Linked DNA regions of Mucilaginibacter gracilis. The protein of the gene in region 1 binds, or shares a complex with, the protein of each later gene. Links are inferred from orthologs where the notes say so. Each region holds a gene or a part of one and is shown in the gene's direction. Other genes may lie near its edges.

Evidence for each region.
Region 2: the proteins of BDD43_RS00595 (region 1) and dnaN are in contact, whole or in part, in a cryo-EM structure (PDB 8GIZ), measured with the Escherichia coli proteins. The link is inferred for Mucilaginibacter gracilis from one-to-one orthologs.

The regions. Positions count from the first base shown.
Region 1 is NZ_RBKU01000001.1:149,149-155,733, forward strand. What follows is about bases 566-3,502. They hold BDD43_RS00595 (DNA polymerase III subunit gamma/tau), read left to right. Parts: upstream 566-1,083; coding sequence 1,084-2,922; downstream 2,923-3,502. Other genes in these bases: BDD43_RS00590 (ParM/StbA family protein), read left to right, coding at 566-996; BDD43_RS00600 (hypothetical protein), read right to left, coding at 2,931-3,502. Also shown: more of BDD43_RS00590, read left to right, coding at 1-565; more of BDD43_RS00600, read right to left, coding at 3,503-3,872; BDD43_RS00605 (hypothetical protein), read right to left, coding at 3,934-4,362; BDD43_RS00610 (NADP-dependent isocitrate dehydrogenase), read left to right, coding at 4,525-5,754; BDD43_RS00615 (LiaF transmembrane domain-containing protein), read left to right, coding at 6,298-6,585. UniProt on the Escherichia coli protein: Part of the beta sliding clamp loading complex, which hydrolyzes ATP to load the beta clamp onto primed DNA to form the DNA replication pre-initiation complex.
Region 2 is NZ_RBKU01000001.1:6,054,096-6,062,481, forward strand. Bases 2,360-5,226 are described here. They hold dnaN (DNA polymerase III subunit beta), read left to right. Parts: upstream 2,360-3,164; coding sequence 3,165-4,289; downstream 4,290-5,226. Other genes in these bases: gldG (gliding motility-associated ABC transporter substrate-binding protein GldG), read left to right, coding at 2,360-3,128; BDD43_RS26970 (hypothetical protein), read left to right, coding at 4,354-4,695; BDD43_RS26975 (thioredoxin family protein), read right to left, coding at 4,730-5,179. Outside these bases: BDD43_RS26945 (ATP-binding cassette domain-containing protein), read left to right, coding at 1-36; BDD43_RS26950 (DUF3575 domain-containing protein), read left to right, coding at 82-603; gliding motility-associated ABC transporter permease subunit GldF, read left to right, coding at 721-1,443; more of gldG, read left to right, coding at 1,437-2,359; BDD43_RS29795 (DUF6600 domain-containing protein), read right to left, coding at 5,276-6,994; BDD43_RS26990 (isopenicillin N synthase family dioxygenase), read left to right, coding at 7,195-8,157; BDD43_RS26995 (phosphoribosylpyrophosphate synthetase), read left to right, coding at 8,374-8,386. UniProt on the Escherichia coli protein: Confers DNA tethering and processivity to DNA polymerases and other proteins. Acts as a clamp, forming a ring around DNA (a reaction catalyzed by the clamp-loading complex) which diffuses in an ATP-independent manner freely and bidirectionally along dsDNA.

The DNA.
Region 1 (6,585 bases):
TATAACGTTCCCCTGCTCAATGTTTCGGGCGAGGTACAAAACAACATTCAACTTTTTGATGATGGCGATGGCTACCTTATTGGTAACCTGGCGTTACAGCAGGGTTATTCGCCCTATCGTAATATTAACAGTTCGCCGTCTGACATTGACTATCAGTTACTTGCCAAGGCTGGTTTGCTGCTGGCCACCGAAGGCAAATCTGCCGAGGTTGTGCTTACAACAGGTTTCCCATATACTACCTTCGAACTTTTCAAGCAACAAGCTGTTAACTTTTACACCCCGCGGGATATTTTTATTGAGTACAACTCGGATACGTTTACTACAAACGAGCATAAACGCATGCAGGTAACTGTTAGGCACATTGAAGTAGTGCCCGAAATTATTGGCTGTATTGATGCGATAAGAAAAGGCCCCGTTGCCGAAACTGACGATTTTTTTGTAGTAAGCCTTGGTTATGGCACCTGCGAAACCGGTTTAAGTTTAAACGGCGGTTTGGTTGGCCGTACCTGCATGAGTATATCGGGCTTGCGCTATGCCGTTAACAATTTGCAAAGCGAATTGAGCCGCAGCAACAACCTGGGCATGAAAAATGAGCATGTTATTAACCAAAACTTTCAGGGTGGCAGCATAGTTGTTGACCGCCGCAAGAAAGACCTTACCGATATACGCCGCAACCAATTATATAGCTATTACAAAGAAGTAATATCGCCAACGCTCAAAAAAACATTTACCGATAACGATTTTGACAAAGCTGGCAAATTGTACCTTGTAGGTGGCGGCGCCTTATATACCGACCTTGCCGACTGCTTCCGCAACGAATTTGAAGGGATTTTGGATGTTATTGTTCCGCCCGAACCAAGCTATATGGCAAGTGTGGGTTATTGCCTAAAATCGTACCAGCGCTGCGGTAATGTTAATGAGGCTGTTGGCCTTGATATTGGCAATGCCTATACGGTTATCTCTAAACTGAGTGCCGTGCAAAATAGCCAGGTGTAGCCTGTATTTTTAACTCGTATTTAAACTTTTATATCTGTTGGCGGTTTGGGCTTGCACAAACCCGCCAATATTTATAATTTAGTTGCGATGGATAACTTTATTGTTTCGGCCCGCAAATACCGCCCGGTTACCTTTGATACCGTTGTGGGCCAGCAACATATCACCAATACGTTAAAAAATGCCATCCGTAATAATCAGCTTGCGCAAGCCTTTTTATTCTGCGGGCCGCGGGGTGTAGGTAAAACCACCTGTGCGCGCATATTGGCGAAAACCATAAATTGTACCAATTTACAGCCCAATGCCGAAGCCTGCGGCGAGTGCGATAGCTGCATATCTTTTCAGCGCGGTAATTCATTCAACTTTCATGAATTGGATGCAGCATCCAATAATTCGGTAGAAGACATCCGCAGCCTGATAGAGCAGGTGCGTATACCCCCACAAGCCGGTAAATACAAAATTTATATTATTGATGAGGTACACATGCTATCGCAGGCGGCTTTCAATGCCTTCCTGAAAACGCTGGAAGAACCACCTTCATACGCCATATTTATATTGGCTACCACCGAAAAGCATAAAATACTGCCTACCATATTATCGCGCTGCCAGATATTTGATTTTAACCGCATCCGCGTTGAGGATATGGCCGGCCATCTGGAGTCAATCGCCAATAAAGAGAGCATTAAATACGAGATAGACGGGCTGCACATTATAGCCCAAAAGGCTGATGGCGGCTTACGCGATGCGCTGTCGATGTTCGACCAGATCGTTAACTTTTCGGGCAGTAATGTAACCTACCGTGCTGTAATTGATAACCTTAATATATTAGATTACGATTACTATTTTAACGTAACCCAAAGTTTGCTCGCTCAGGATACGGCCAAAACCTTGTTAATTTTTGATGAGATATTGGCAAAAGGCTTTGATGGCAGTCACTTTATATCGGGCTTAACCGAACACTTGCGCAACCTGCTGGTTGGCAAGGATGCCGAAACTTTAAAACTACTTGAGGTAAGCGAAGGAATTCGCAAAAAATACATTAGCCAGGCGCAGGCGTCAACGGTATCTTTCCTGCTATCGGCCATGAACATTGCCAACCAATGCGACATCAATTACAAACTGAGTAAAAACCAACGTTTGCAGGTTGAACTGGGGCTACTCAAAATGTGCCACATAACGGCAGCGTTAAACCTGGCTAACTCCACTTTAAATAATAACCAGCCCGAAGGGCAGGTAAAAAAAAAACCTGAATTAGCAGCAACCTCCTCCACAACAGTTCCGCTTCAAAACGCCTCTAACGAGCAGCCTAAGGCAGTTATTACAGCTTTAGATCAAACACCACCGCTACAGGCAGCGGCAACAAAAACACCATCGCTAACAGCAATACCGGCTATTGAGGCTGCCACTATTGAGCAACCGCCTGCCGATAAACCAAGGGTGGCAATGCCAACGCCCAGTTTGTTAAAAAGTGCCACAGTAACGCCATCGCTAAAAAATTGGAATAAAGGAGTTGTTGCCGAAGAAGAAAAGGAAGACGACCCCTACTTAAAAGGCTCGGATAAAGAGCATTTTACAACCGACGATTTTTTAAGATACTGGCACGAATATGCCGCCAAAGTTAAAGCCGAAGGCAAAATGAGTTTGCTTAGCATTTTTACAACCACACCACCGGTAATGCTTAAGCCCTATCAGTTTGAGGTAATTGCTGGCACCAAGGCACAAGAAAATGCCTTTAGAGACGAAAAACCCTACATCCTTAATTTTCTGCGCACCTCGCTTAAAAACTTTGATATTGAGATACAAACCCGTATTGACGAAGTGAAAGCAACTAAACGCCTGTATTCTGCACAAGATAAATATGCACACATGGCTACAAAAAACCCCGATTTAGCGGAATTAAAAAAACGATTCAATTTAGAACTTGAGTAGTTGTAAACTTATTCGGCCTTAGCTATATTAACACCATTTTGTTGCAGCATTTGTTGCTTAATGTACGGGTTGTGAATTAAGTTTTTAATGTGGTATATTTTGCGGTTGTTTACACCATCTGCTACGCTTGTTGTACGGGCAAGGTAATCAAGCCATTCGGTTAGTAAATCCACATATTCGGCCGAGCATTTGTACAATGCCTCGTTGTTAACGTCAAAACCGGTATATACTTTATTAAAAACGGCCCTTCTATCATCATAGGTTAATTCCTTTGTGTATACGCTATTTAAAGCGGCTTGCTTCCCTTCGGGCGTATTTAAACTTGCATCGCTGTTTTGCAGGTTAGTAAGGTATTTGCGTTTTTCGGTAGCATCTACGCCATACCCCTCCATGTATTGTAAAGCAAACTTTCTAACTAAACAATCAACGTATGCTGTGTGTACGGTGGTAAAATAGTTACTAAAGGGTTGTTTTGCAATTAGCTCAAGGCTTGCCTGTTTAAATTGGTCAAGCCGTTTTATAAAGGCGGTGGGTTCAATAAAGTTGGCATCGCTGCTTAATATATTCCACTTAACGGGTAAGTACTTTGCTTGTTGCGCGGCTAACTGGGTTAAAAACTTATTCTCTGCTTTTCCCTTGCCTGCAAAGGTGTATAAGGTAATGCCTTTACGTTGCTTTTTACCAATTTTCAGGTTCATTCCGGGCGCAAGGTATAGGCGCAGCACATTGCCGTCATTTACAACCGAGTAAAACCCGGGGGCAATCATCAATTTTTCGGCAAACCGGCCATTACTATCTAATACAATATGTTTATCAATAGTTTTTCCGTACTGGAAATATATGATCTCGCCGCCTTCCCCCTTAAAATTGGCAGTTATTTTGGCTGTGCCCGTCTGTGCGGCTGCACTAACGGTTACAAACAAAAACAGGCAGGTTAACAAGGTTTTCATAAGTGGTATAATATGGTTTAATAAAGCTAACCATATTATACCAAACTCACAACAGTGGTGCTTATTTCATCGGTTCGTCATTCTTCGGGTAACCTTCCTCGTCCAAATCGTCGCGGTCATCTTCTGCCGTGTGCGAGAGTATCTTATCTACAGCGTCAACTTCTACGCTTTGGCCTTTATTATCTATATGCATACCCAAATTGGTTACATCATCCTGTAACGCTTCGTTGGTAACATATTCGTCAACAGCCAGGGGGTTCGCTTCGTCGTAGGTTGATATACTGTCGCCCCCATCTTTTACAGCACTGTTATAGGGGTCGGCATGGTCATAATCGGGGTCATCGCTTTTTACATCCAGCTCAAAGCTGTTCTCTTCCTCATTGTAATTAAGGTTTTGAGGCTCGTCCTTACTGCTGAGTTCGTTGTTTATGCTTTCGTCGCTTTCCAGGCTATCGTCGTCAATACCCGGAGTAAATTTATCTATGCTCATCGCTCTATAGTTTAGTTACTTTTAATATAAGGCATAGCACGTTAAAATGTTTGGTGCCGATAGTGTAAAAAAACAATATTACGCTTAGATAGTGTTGCAAGGCAAATTTTTTTTTATGTAAGTTTGACATTCAAAATTTTGAAATAAAAACAAAGCCTGTATATGTCAAAAATTAAAGTAGCTAACCCGGTAGTGGAGCTTGATGGCGACGAAATGACGCGCATCATCTGGAAATTCATCAAAGATAAACTGATTGTACCTTACCTTGATCTGGACATCAAATACTATGATTTAGGTATTGAGTACCGCGATGAAACTAACGACCAGGTAACTATTGATTCGGCCAATGCCATTAAACAGTATGGTGTAGGTATTAAATGCGCCACTATTACGCCCGACGAAGAGCGTGTTAAGGAGTTTAACCTTAAACAAATGTGGAAATCGCCAAATGGAACCATCCGTAATATATTAGATGGTACGGTTTTCCGCGAGCCTATTGTAATGAACAACGTACCCCGTTTGGTACCAAACTGGACAGCCCCTATCTGCATAGGCCGTCATGCTTTTGGCGATCAATACCGTGCTACCGATTTTGTAACTAAAGGTAAAGGTAAATTAACCATTAAGTTTACACCAGAGGATGGCGGCGAAGAGCAATCATTCGAAGTGTTTAATTTTAAAGGCGATGGCGTAGCAATGGCCATGTATAACACCGACGAATCTATCCGCGGTTTTGCACACGCTTGCTTTAACCAGGCTTTAATGAAGGGCTGGCCTTTATACCTGTCAACCAAAAACACAATCCTTAAAAAATATGATGGACGTTTTAAAGACATTTTTGAAGAGATATACCAGGCCGATTACAAAGCCAAATTTAAAGAAGCCGGCATTACTTACGAGCACCGCTTAATTGACGACATGGTTGCATCGGCCTTAAAATGGAACGGTAACTTTGTTTGGGCCTGTAAGAACTATGATGGCGACGTACAAAGCGATACAGTAGCACAAGGTTTTGGTTCGTTAGGTTTAATGACATCTACCCTGGTAACCCCTGATGGCACCGTTATGGAAGCCGAAGCAGCACACGGTACAGTAACCCGCCATTACCGCGAGCACCAGGCTGGCCGCCCAACATCAACCAACCCTATCGCATCAATATTCGCATGGACACGTGGTTTAGAGTTCCGCGGTATATTAGATGGTAACCAGGAACTTATTGACTTTTGCAAGGCTTTAGAGCAGGTTTGTATTGAAACCGTTGAAAGTGGCAAAATGACCAAAGATTTGGCCATAACCATTAAACCAAAAGTTGAACACGGCACAGACTACCTGTACACCGAAGAATTTTTAGAAGCCATTGACGAAAACCTGAAAAAGAAATTAGGCAAGTAAGCAACAAGCTCAATACACCATTCAAAGCCCATCCGTTAACCCGGATGGGCTTTTTTTGTGCAAGTATTATAAAAGCTATCGCAAGTTTAGCGTAGCGCAACTTGTGATAAACTTATTCGGAGTTTCCAACTCCGGCAACCCAAAAAGCATTTGCTTGGGGGGGGATAAAGTAAGATTTTTAATTTATACTTTTATTAACTATGAACTTTTATACGGTTCACTCAGCATTCACTAAAGTGCTTCTATTTCAAATTCAATCCCTCAATCATTCACTCCTTCAAAATTAAGACAGGGGGGGATAAAGTAAGATTTTAATTTGTGCTTCTGTTAATTATTGGCTTTTAGATTTTCACTTAGTCAATCATAAAAGAGTGCTTTTATTTCACACTCAATCCCTCAATCATTCAATCCTTCAAAATTAAGCCATCCCTTTCACCGACAATTCCCCCGCATTCACCGAATACTTACCTTAACCGGCCTAATACCGCTGGATGTGCCTTCAAATTCGCTATACTTTTACATCGTAATCAAAAAACAAACACAATGTATAACGATAGCAACAACAACCAACGTCAAAACAACAGGGCCTTTGCCGGTTTATTTTTAGTAATATTAGGAGGCATTTACCTGCTTCGCCAGATGGATTTCTTCTTTTTCCCATCATGGCTGTTTAGCTGGCCGCTAATTTTTATAATTATTGGTGTGTTGAGTGGCATCAAACATAATTTTCGCCAGCCGTTTGCCTACATCATGATATTTTTAGGCAGCCTATTTTTACTTGGGCACATTATAAGTGTATCTATCTATTTCTTTTGGCCAATCATCCTTATC
Region 2 (8,386 bases), 5.9 Mb from region 1 along the record:
ATTGAACTTACCAACCTTGTTCCGGCAAGCGCTTAATAATATTTTGTGATTTTAAGCGTATTTGTGCTACATATTTAAACCATGAAAAAATTTTTATTCGTCTGCATAGCCCTGTTTGTTTTCAAATCCGCTAACGCGCAATATCGCGGCCAAACCGACAACAAAAATATTTTTTTAAGCCTCGGGGCAGAGATAGGCATACCCTCTAACACGCCATACAATTTAACCTACGGTGCAGCCGCACAGGCAGAAATAAAATTAATGCCGCAGTTAGGCTTAACCTTTAGCGGCCAATACACGGCGTATAACTATAAAAGTTCGTTGTTGGCTAATTCGGATGCGGAGAAGCATCCGTCGTTTATACCTTTAAAGGCCGGTTTAAAGTATTATACTTCGCCAAATTTTTATTTCGGCGGCGAATTAGGTTCTACCGTTCAAAGCAATAACGGCACGGGCAATATGTTTGTATACGCTTTAGGTTTTGGGTTTGATGTACCCTTAGACAAACATAGCGACATTGAAATTGGATTTGCCTACCAAAACTACTCCGCAAGCCAGTACCAAACCACGGGGATGAGAGTAGCCTACCGCGTTGGCTGGTAATTTTGTCCGTTTAGTTATTGGGTATGCAGTATATTTTGTTATTTCGTCAAAAAAAAACGCAAAACAGTAAAATCAATACAATAACCAACAACGCTACAACTAATAACCAAACAACAAGTGCTAACTATCCTCAAAAAAGAGATCACCACTTATTTAAGCTCAATGGTAGCCTATGTTACCATAGGTGTTTTTTTGCTGGTATTGGGCCTGTTCCTTTGGGTGTTCCCCGAATCGAGCATTTTAGAATACGGATATGCAGGTTTAGATAGCTTATTTAGTACAGCACCTTACCTGTTTATGTTTTTAATACCGGCCATCACCATGCGTTCCCTCGCCGAAGAGCGTAAAGAAGGCACTTTAGAAATATTAGCAACCCGCCCCCTAACCGATTGGCAAATAGTTTGGGGCAAATACCTGGCCTGCCTGCTGCTGGTTTTGTTTGCATTATTACCAACCCTGGTTTATTATTATTCGGTTTATAACCTGGGTACGCCACAGGGCAATATTGATACGGGCGCGGTAATTGGCTCGTACATTGGTTTGTTTTTGTTGGGCGCAGCCTTTGTTGCCATTGGTTTATTTGCATCATCTGTAACGGGCAATCAAATTATTGCCTTTACCATTGCTGTTTTTTTATGCTTTATTGCCTTTAGCGGGTTAGATTCGCTGAGTACTTTGCTATCGCTGCAAAACTTAGGCTTGCAAAATTTCGGTATTAATCAGCATTACCAATCTATTAGTCGCGGTGTGTTAGATACGCGCGATCTGGTTTATTTCCTCAGTTTTATTGCACTCTTCCTCATCATCACCAAAACCATTACAGGAGGCCGAAAATGGTAAGCAGCAATAAAAAACGTGATTTAACACAGGTAGCCATTTGCCTTGTAGTGATATTGTTGATTAACTATGTTTCGGGCGCGTTTTTTACCCGTTTTGATTTTACTAAGGAGAAACGCTACACCCTAAGCACCATCAGCAAAAATATAATGGATAGCTTGCCCAAAGTGGTTAAGGTAACGGTTTATCTGCAAAGTGGCGATCTGCCATCGGGCTTTAAGCGGCTGCAAAGTGCCACGCGCGATATGCTTACAGATATGCAGGCTTACTCCAGCCGAAAACTGCAATTTGAGTTTATTGATCTCCTTGCCGGGATGAACGCCGAGCAGCAACAACAGGCTATTCACGACTTGCGGGTTAAAGGTATAGAGCCAACCAACCTCAGCGTTAAAAACGATAATGGCCTAACACAGAAAATTATTTTCCCATCGGCCATCGTATCTGCCGATGATAAACAAATACCGGTGCAGCTATTGCAAACCCGCAACGGCATATCGTACGACGATCAGCTCAACAACTCCATCCAAAACCTGGAATACGATTTTGCGTCGGCCATAAAAAAAGCAGTTGCCGATGGCAAGCCCGAAATTGGTTTTACCGAAGGCCACCACGAATTAACCGACCTGCAACTGAACGATGCGCTCAGATCATTAGCCGATGGTTTTACTGTTGGCAGGGTTAACCTCAAAACCATATCATTTGCCAGTTTGCTAAAAATAAAGCTGCTGGTTATCCCAAAACCCGATAAAGCTTTTACCGAAGACGAAAAATATAAAATAGACCAATACTTAATGCGCGGCGGCAAAATACTTTGGTGTATTGACCAGGTTAGTGCCGAGCTGGATAGCCTGCGCCACCACGAGGGCAGCCAACTGGCCTTTAACAAAACGCTAAACCTCGACGATCAATTGTTCCGTTACGGCATCCGCATCAATTACGATATGGTGTTGGATATGAACTGCGCCCAAATACCCGTTAATACCGGCAGCATAGCCGGGCAGGGCCAAATGCAACTTGTACCCTGGTTGTTTTACCCCATATTTGTACCTACATCCAAACATCCGCTGGTTAAAAACCTGGATGGTATCCGCAGCGAATTTGCCAGTACCCTTGATACTCTCGCCTTTAAGGGCGCTAAAAAAACGGTGTTGCTGTCCTCGTCTCCATTCAATAAAAAACTAACGTCGCCGCATGTGGTATCGCTACAAATGATAGAAGAAGTGCCCAAACCGCAGGATTTTCAAAGCCCACCCAAACCTGTTGCTGTTTTATTAGAGGGAACATTTATTTCCAATTTCCGTTTCAGGCCCGTGCCCGATAGCATTCACGAGCAAATACCTCAGCTACAGCAAAGCAAACCCACTAAAATGATTGTGATTAGCGATGGCGACATATTTAAAAACCAAATAGCCAGCGATGGGTTGCCCTTTCAGTTGGGGTTTGATCGGTATACCCAACAATCATACGGTAACAAAAACCTGCTACTCAACATTGTTGATTACATGACCGATGAATCGGGATTGATTGAACTCCGTACCAAAGAAATACAACTCCGCCTGCTCGACAAGCCCCGCGTGCGCGGCGAAAAATTGAAATGGCAGCTTATAAATAACATTTTACCCATTGCATTGGTATTAATATTTGCTATTTTTCAACATTATAACCGCAAGCGAAAGTATGCGCACTAATTTTTCTATTTTTGATAGATAATACTGAACAGAATTATGAGATTTATTGTTTCGACATCAACATTGCTTAAACAATTACAGGCCGTTAGCGGTGCTTTAAGCAGCAGTACTGTATTACCCATATTAGAGAACTTTTTATTTGAAATAAAGGAAGGTAATCTAACCATTTCGGCTACCGATTTACAAACCAGCATGACTACCTCTTTAACCGTTGAGGCTAAAGAGAATGGCCGTGTAGCCATCCCATCGCGCATTTTGCTTGATACTTTAAAATCACTGCCCGAGCAGCCAATTGCATTTTCGGTTGATGATAAAACCTTTGCAATAGAAATTAATGCCGGCGATGGCAAATACAAACTAAGCGGCGAAAACGGCGACGATTTCCCTAAAATACCTGTGGTTGAAAACGCCTCATCGGTAAACCTGGCGGCTTCTGTGTTAGCCGAAGCCATTAACAAAACCATATTTGCTGTGAGTAACGATGAGTTGCGCCCCGCCATGACAGGTGTTTTTTGCCAGTTAACTACCGACTCGTTAACCTTTGTTGCTACCGATGCACATAAACTGGTTAGGTACCGCCGCAAAGATGCCAAGGCTGCAAGCACAGCATCGTTCATTTTACCCAAAAAAGCTTTAAACCTGCTTAAATCCTCACTCCCGTCGGAAGATGTGAATGTGGCTGTTGAATACAATTCAACCAGTGCATTTTTTAAGTTTGGTAACATTAACCTGGTTTGCCGTTTAATTGACGAGCGTTACCCGGATTACGAAGCCGTTATTCCGCAGGTTAACCCTAACAAATTATTGATAGACAGACAAGCATTTTTAGGTTCGTTGAGCCGTGTTGCTATTTATGCCAATAAAACCACCCACCAGGTACGTTTAAAAATTAGCGGCAGCGAGTTACACATCTCGTCGGAAGATATTGATTTTGCTAACGAGGCCCACGAACGCCTAAGCTGCCAATACGAAGGCGACGATATGGAAATAGGCTTTAACGCCCGCTTTTTAATAGAGATGCTAAAAAACCTTAGCGGCGAAGAAGTATCTTTAGAAATGTCGACCCCAAACCGTGCAGGCTTATTACTACCACAAGGCGGCGATAAAAACGAAGATGTATTGATGCTGGTTATGCCGGTAATGCTGAATAGCTACGCGTAAAGACTTAAGTTAAATAATAAACAAAAATAGCGATGCGGTATGAAACCGATCGCTATTTTTGTTTATGGCTATTATTAAAAGCGTTTTATCGGAAAAATTTAAAATCCCACATTTGGTTTATCTAAGTGGCTTCCGATTGAAAAATCGAGATTTAGAAATCGACCTGGTGGTTTCCCCTAACAAAGATGGCTCCGTTCAAACCAACTGTGAAAGCACATTGCTATTCACTTCTATTTGTAATTTAAGTTTTAAGTTTGCGGGCGATGAATTAACGCAAATTTCCGGATTCGATATTTTAGACTTATCTAACGATGGTTTGGAAAATATAAATTACAAAATACTTGACTACAAGGACGGCAAAATTAATTTCTATTGCAAGGATGTAAAAAGTATTCCCAACATATAATTTACTACCTTATACATTTCCTCAATAATGATAATTACAACTTTTTAGCCAACGCCTGCTGCGCAAACTTTAAAAGCTCATCGGGTTGTATAAACCCAACTGTACCCAAAACAGGTTTGCCTTTAGGGCTAAAAATAATTAATGTAGGGTAAGCTTCCATTTGCCATTCGCGGGCAAGTTGCGGGCCCATACCCTTTTCCATATCTATAGAAACATTAATAAAATTTTTGTTGTAAAAGGCAGCCACACGGCTATCGGTAAACGTTTTAGCTTTTAGCATCTTACATGGGCCGCACCAGGTGGCGTAAGCATCAACAAAAATATATTTGTTTTGGGCAGCGCCTTGTTTTAAGGCTTCTTTCCAGGCATCTTCAATAAATATAATCTGGGTAACCGGCTTAGCACCTTTATTCTGAGCAAACACTACAGCCGAAACCATGGTTAAAGCCAGCAACACCGGCAAAAATTTCAATTTATATTTCATTAGTTTATATAGCATGTTAACGAAGATAATAACAAAATGATATAACTATTATTCAATTAAAAAAGCTTCCCGGTTAACAGGAAGCTTTTTAATTGTTTATTGCACCGGTGGTGCTTCTTTCTTTTGCTCAACAGGTTTTGGCTGAGGCTGTTGCGGCCTTTGTTGTTGAGTACGCTGCTGCTGCGGCCGTTGTTGGGGCTGTTGTTGTGGCTGCTGTTGCGGCCTTTGCTGTTGTTGCTGGGGCTGCGCTTGCGGTTGTTGTTGCGGCCTTTGTTGCTGTTGTTGGGGCTGCGCTTGCGGCTGTTGTTGCGGCTGGGCCTGTTGTTGTTGCTGCCTTTGTTGCATTTGCTGCTGGCGCTGCTGCATCATTTGCTGGTTGCGCTGTATAGCCTGCTGGCGAGCCTCATCTTGCTGTTGCTGGCGTTGCTGCTGCGCCTGCTGATCTTGTTGTGGCTGTGCTTGCTGCTGTGGCTGCGCTTGCTGTTGCTGTTGCTGAGGCTGTGCCGTAGGTTGTGTTTGATTAGGCGCAGCCTGATTTTGTGTTGGCCTGTTACGATTGCGGTTAAACCGGCCATTATCTGGATTAACAGGTGCCGCATTTGGAACGCTTTGCGGGCTTGGGTTAACTGCTGGCGTTTGGTTATTAGGTACAGTAGTTGGCGCAGCCTGGTTACCCTGATTAGGCTGATTATCGCGGTTACGGTTACCCCTGTTAAAGCTATTATTACCGTTACCACCATTGTTGTTGGTATTTGGCGTAACAGCATTATTGGTTGCTGGGGGTGTTGCATTTGTATTAGGCTGGTTACCCCTGTTACGGTTAAAACCACCACTACCATTAGGCGCATTATTACCACCATTTGTTGGGGCATTAGGTGCAGGCCTGTTAACACGCACTACGTTACTATTTTGCGCCTCGGGGTTGCGCGCTGTTTGTGCAAGCCTCGATGCATTATCGTGGTGAATAGTTGCACCGTTGCCGCGGTTTGCAATGCCCTCGTTAGGGTGCTGGTTGCGGTAGCCGTTGGCATCAACCACTGTGGCTGGCCTTGGCCTATCAAAATTATTGTTACCGCGTACTATAGTTGGGCGGTAAACATTAATAACATTGTTTTGCACTATAGTAGTACCAGGCCTGCTGGCATTATTTACCCGGTAAACCTGCACGCGGTTGTGGCTATAGCGTTCAATATCGTCTTGGCGGGGGCCGGCAATAAAGCGCCTGTTATTGTTAACATACACGTTATTAATAATGGTTGTGCGGCTTATAATAAATGTATTGCGTGTACGCGGAACATAGTAATTATAAATAAACGGACTATTAATGTAGGCACGCGGAGCGCAAACCCAATAATCATCGGGGATGCTGTAATCGTTGCCAAACGATAAATCAACGCTTATGCGGGGGCCAAGCGGTGCCCAGGCATAATACCTGCCGCCGGTGCGCCAGCTAACCCATGCTGGTCCCCATTCATTTCCGGGTATCCATTCCCATCCATAGTAATCGTCAAAGCGCCACCTTCCGTAATGAAACGGAGCCCAGCCCCACTCATAGTCGGATACCCAGGTATTACCATATTCCGTCATTACCCAGTGTCCTTGTGTTGCATAGGGTTGAAAACCCTCTTCGGCATCTGGTACCCAAACGTCTCCATAATCAGGGTCGTCTACCCAGGTGCCATATGGCGATAATTCATCGTAAAATGTTTGGAACGATACACTTACACCGGGCTGCGCCAGTGTTTTTTGTGGTTTAGCCATCAATAGTAAAAATGCTGCTAAACCTATCGTTATTAATTTATTTATAGTTCTCATGATTTCTGTTTAATTTAGAATCTGATGTTTTGACATTAAAAACAAGGTAACGTTTATTTTTGTAATAAGTTTATATCGCAAATTTTAATAATACATTTTTGCAGATTTTGCAGAAAACAACCTATTAAAAAATTTATTTGAATAAATAGTGCATCTTAACCAATGATTTAAATATTTTTACATTTTAGAAAAGTTTTTTTATGAGCAAAGTAAATATTCCGCGCCTGGACCTTGATACTTATGTAAATGGTACAGCCCAACAACGCAAACAATTTTCGGACGATATTGGTAAGGCCTTCAACGAAACAGGCTTTGTTACCATTACAAACCACGGCCTAAGCAAACAATTAATTAACGACCTATATGCCCAGGTTAAAGAACTTTTTAGCTTACCCGAGCCGGTAAAGCTTAATTACGAAAAAGTTGAGCTTGCCGGTCAGCGTGGTTATACCAGCAAAGGTAAAGAAACTGCCAAAGGTTTTAAAGTGCCAGATTTAAAAGAATTTTGGCAAATTGGCCAAACCGTTACCGACGATGATCCCGTTAAGGATGAATATCCCGAAAACCTACAGGTTACCGAGTTACCTACCTTTAATGCAACCACGCTCGAAGTTTATAAAAAACTGGAGGCAGCCGGTAGCCAGGTATTAAAAGCAATATCGGTGTATCTGGAGTTACCCGAAGATTATTTTGACGAAAAGATACACAACGGCAACTCCATATTAAGGTGCCTGCACTACTTCCCAATACTTGATCCTGATGCTTTACCGCCCGATGCTGTACGCGCAGGTGCACATGAGGATATTAACCTGATTACTTTGCTAATTGGTGCAAGTGCCGATGGCCTTGAAGTATTAACACGCGATGGCGATTGGTTTGCCATTAAGGCCGAAGGCGAAGATGTGGTTGTTAACGTTGGCGATATGCTGCAACGCTTAACCAACGGCAAGCTAAAATCAACCACGCACCGCGTTGTTAACCCTCCGCGCGAGTTGATGGGTAACTCACGTTATTCTGTTCCGTTCTTTTTGCACCCACGATCAGAAATGGACTTAACATCGCTGCCGTCGACCATTGATGCCGAGCACCCTAAGTTATTTAGCGACATTACTGCTGGCGAGTACCTGGATGAACGCTTGCGGGAAATAGGATTGAAGAAATAGTTTAGTAAATATGCAAATGAGTAAATGTGCAGGTGTGCAAATGATTAGGTAAAGATTTGTCAACTTTTAAAAAGTTGACAAATCTAAAGTAATTCATAAAAAATCATTTACTCATCTGCACATTCGCACACCTGCACATTAACAACTCATTCGCACATTGTTAAAACAATTGCAGGGCTTGTTGCTTTATCCTCATATCAACCAAACACAATTGTTATGAATGCAGATC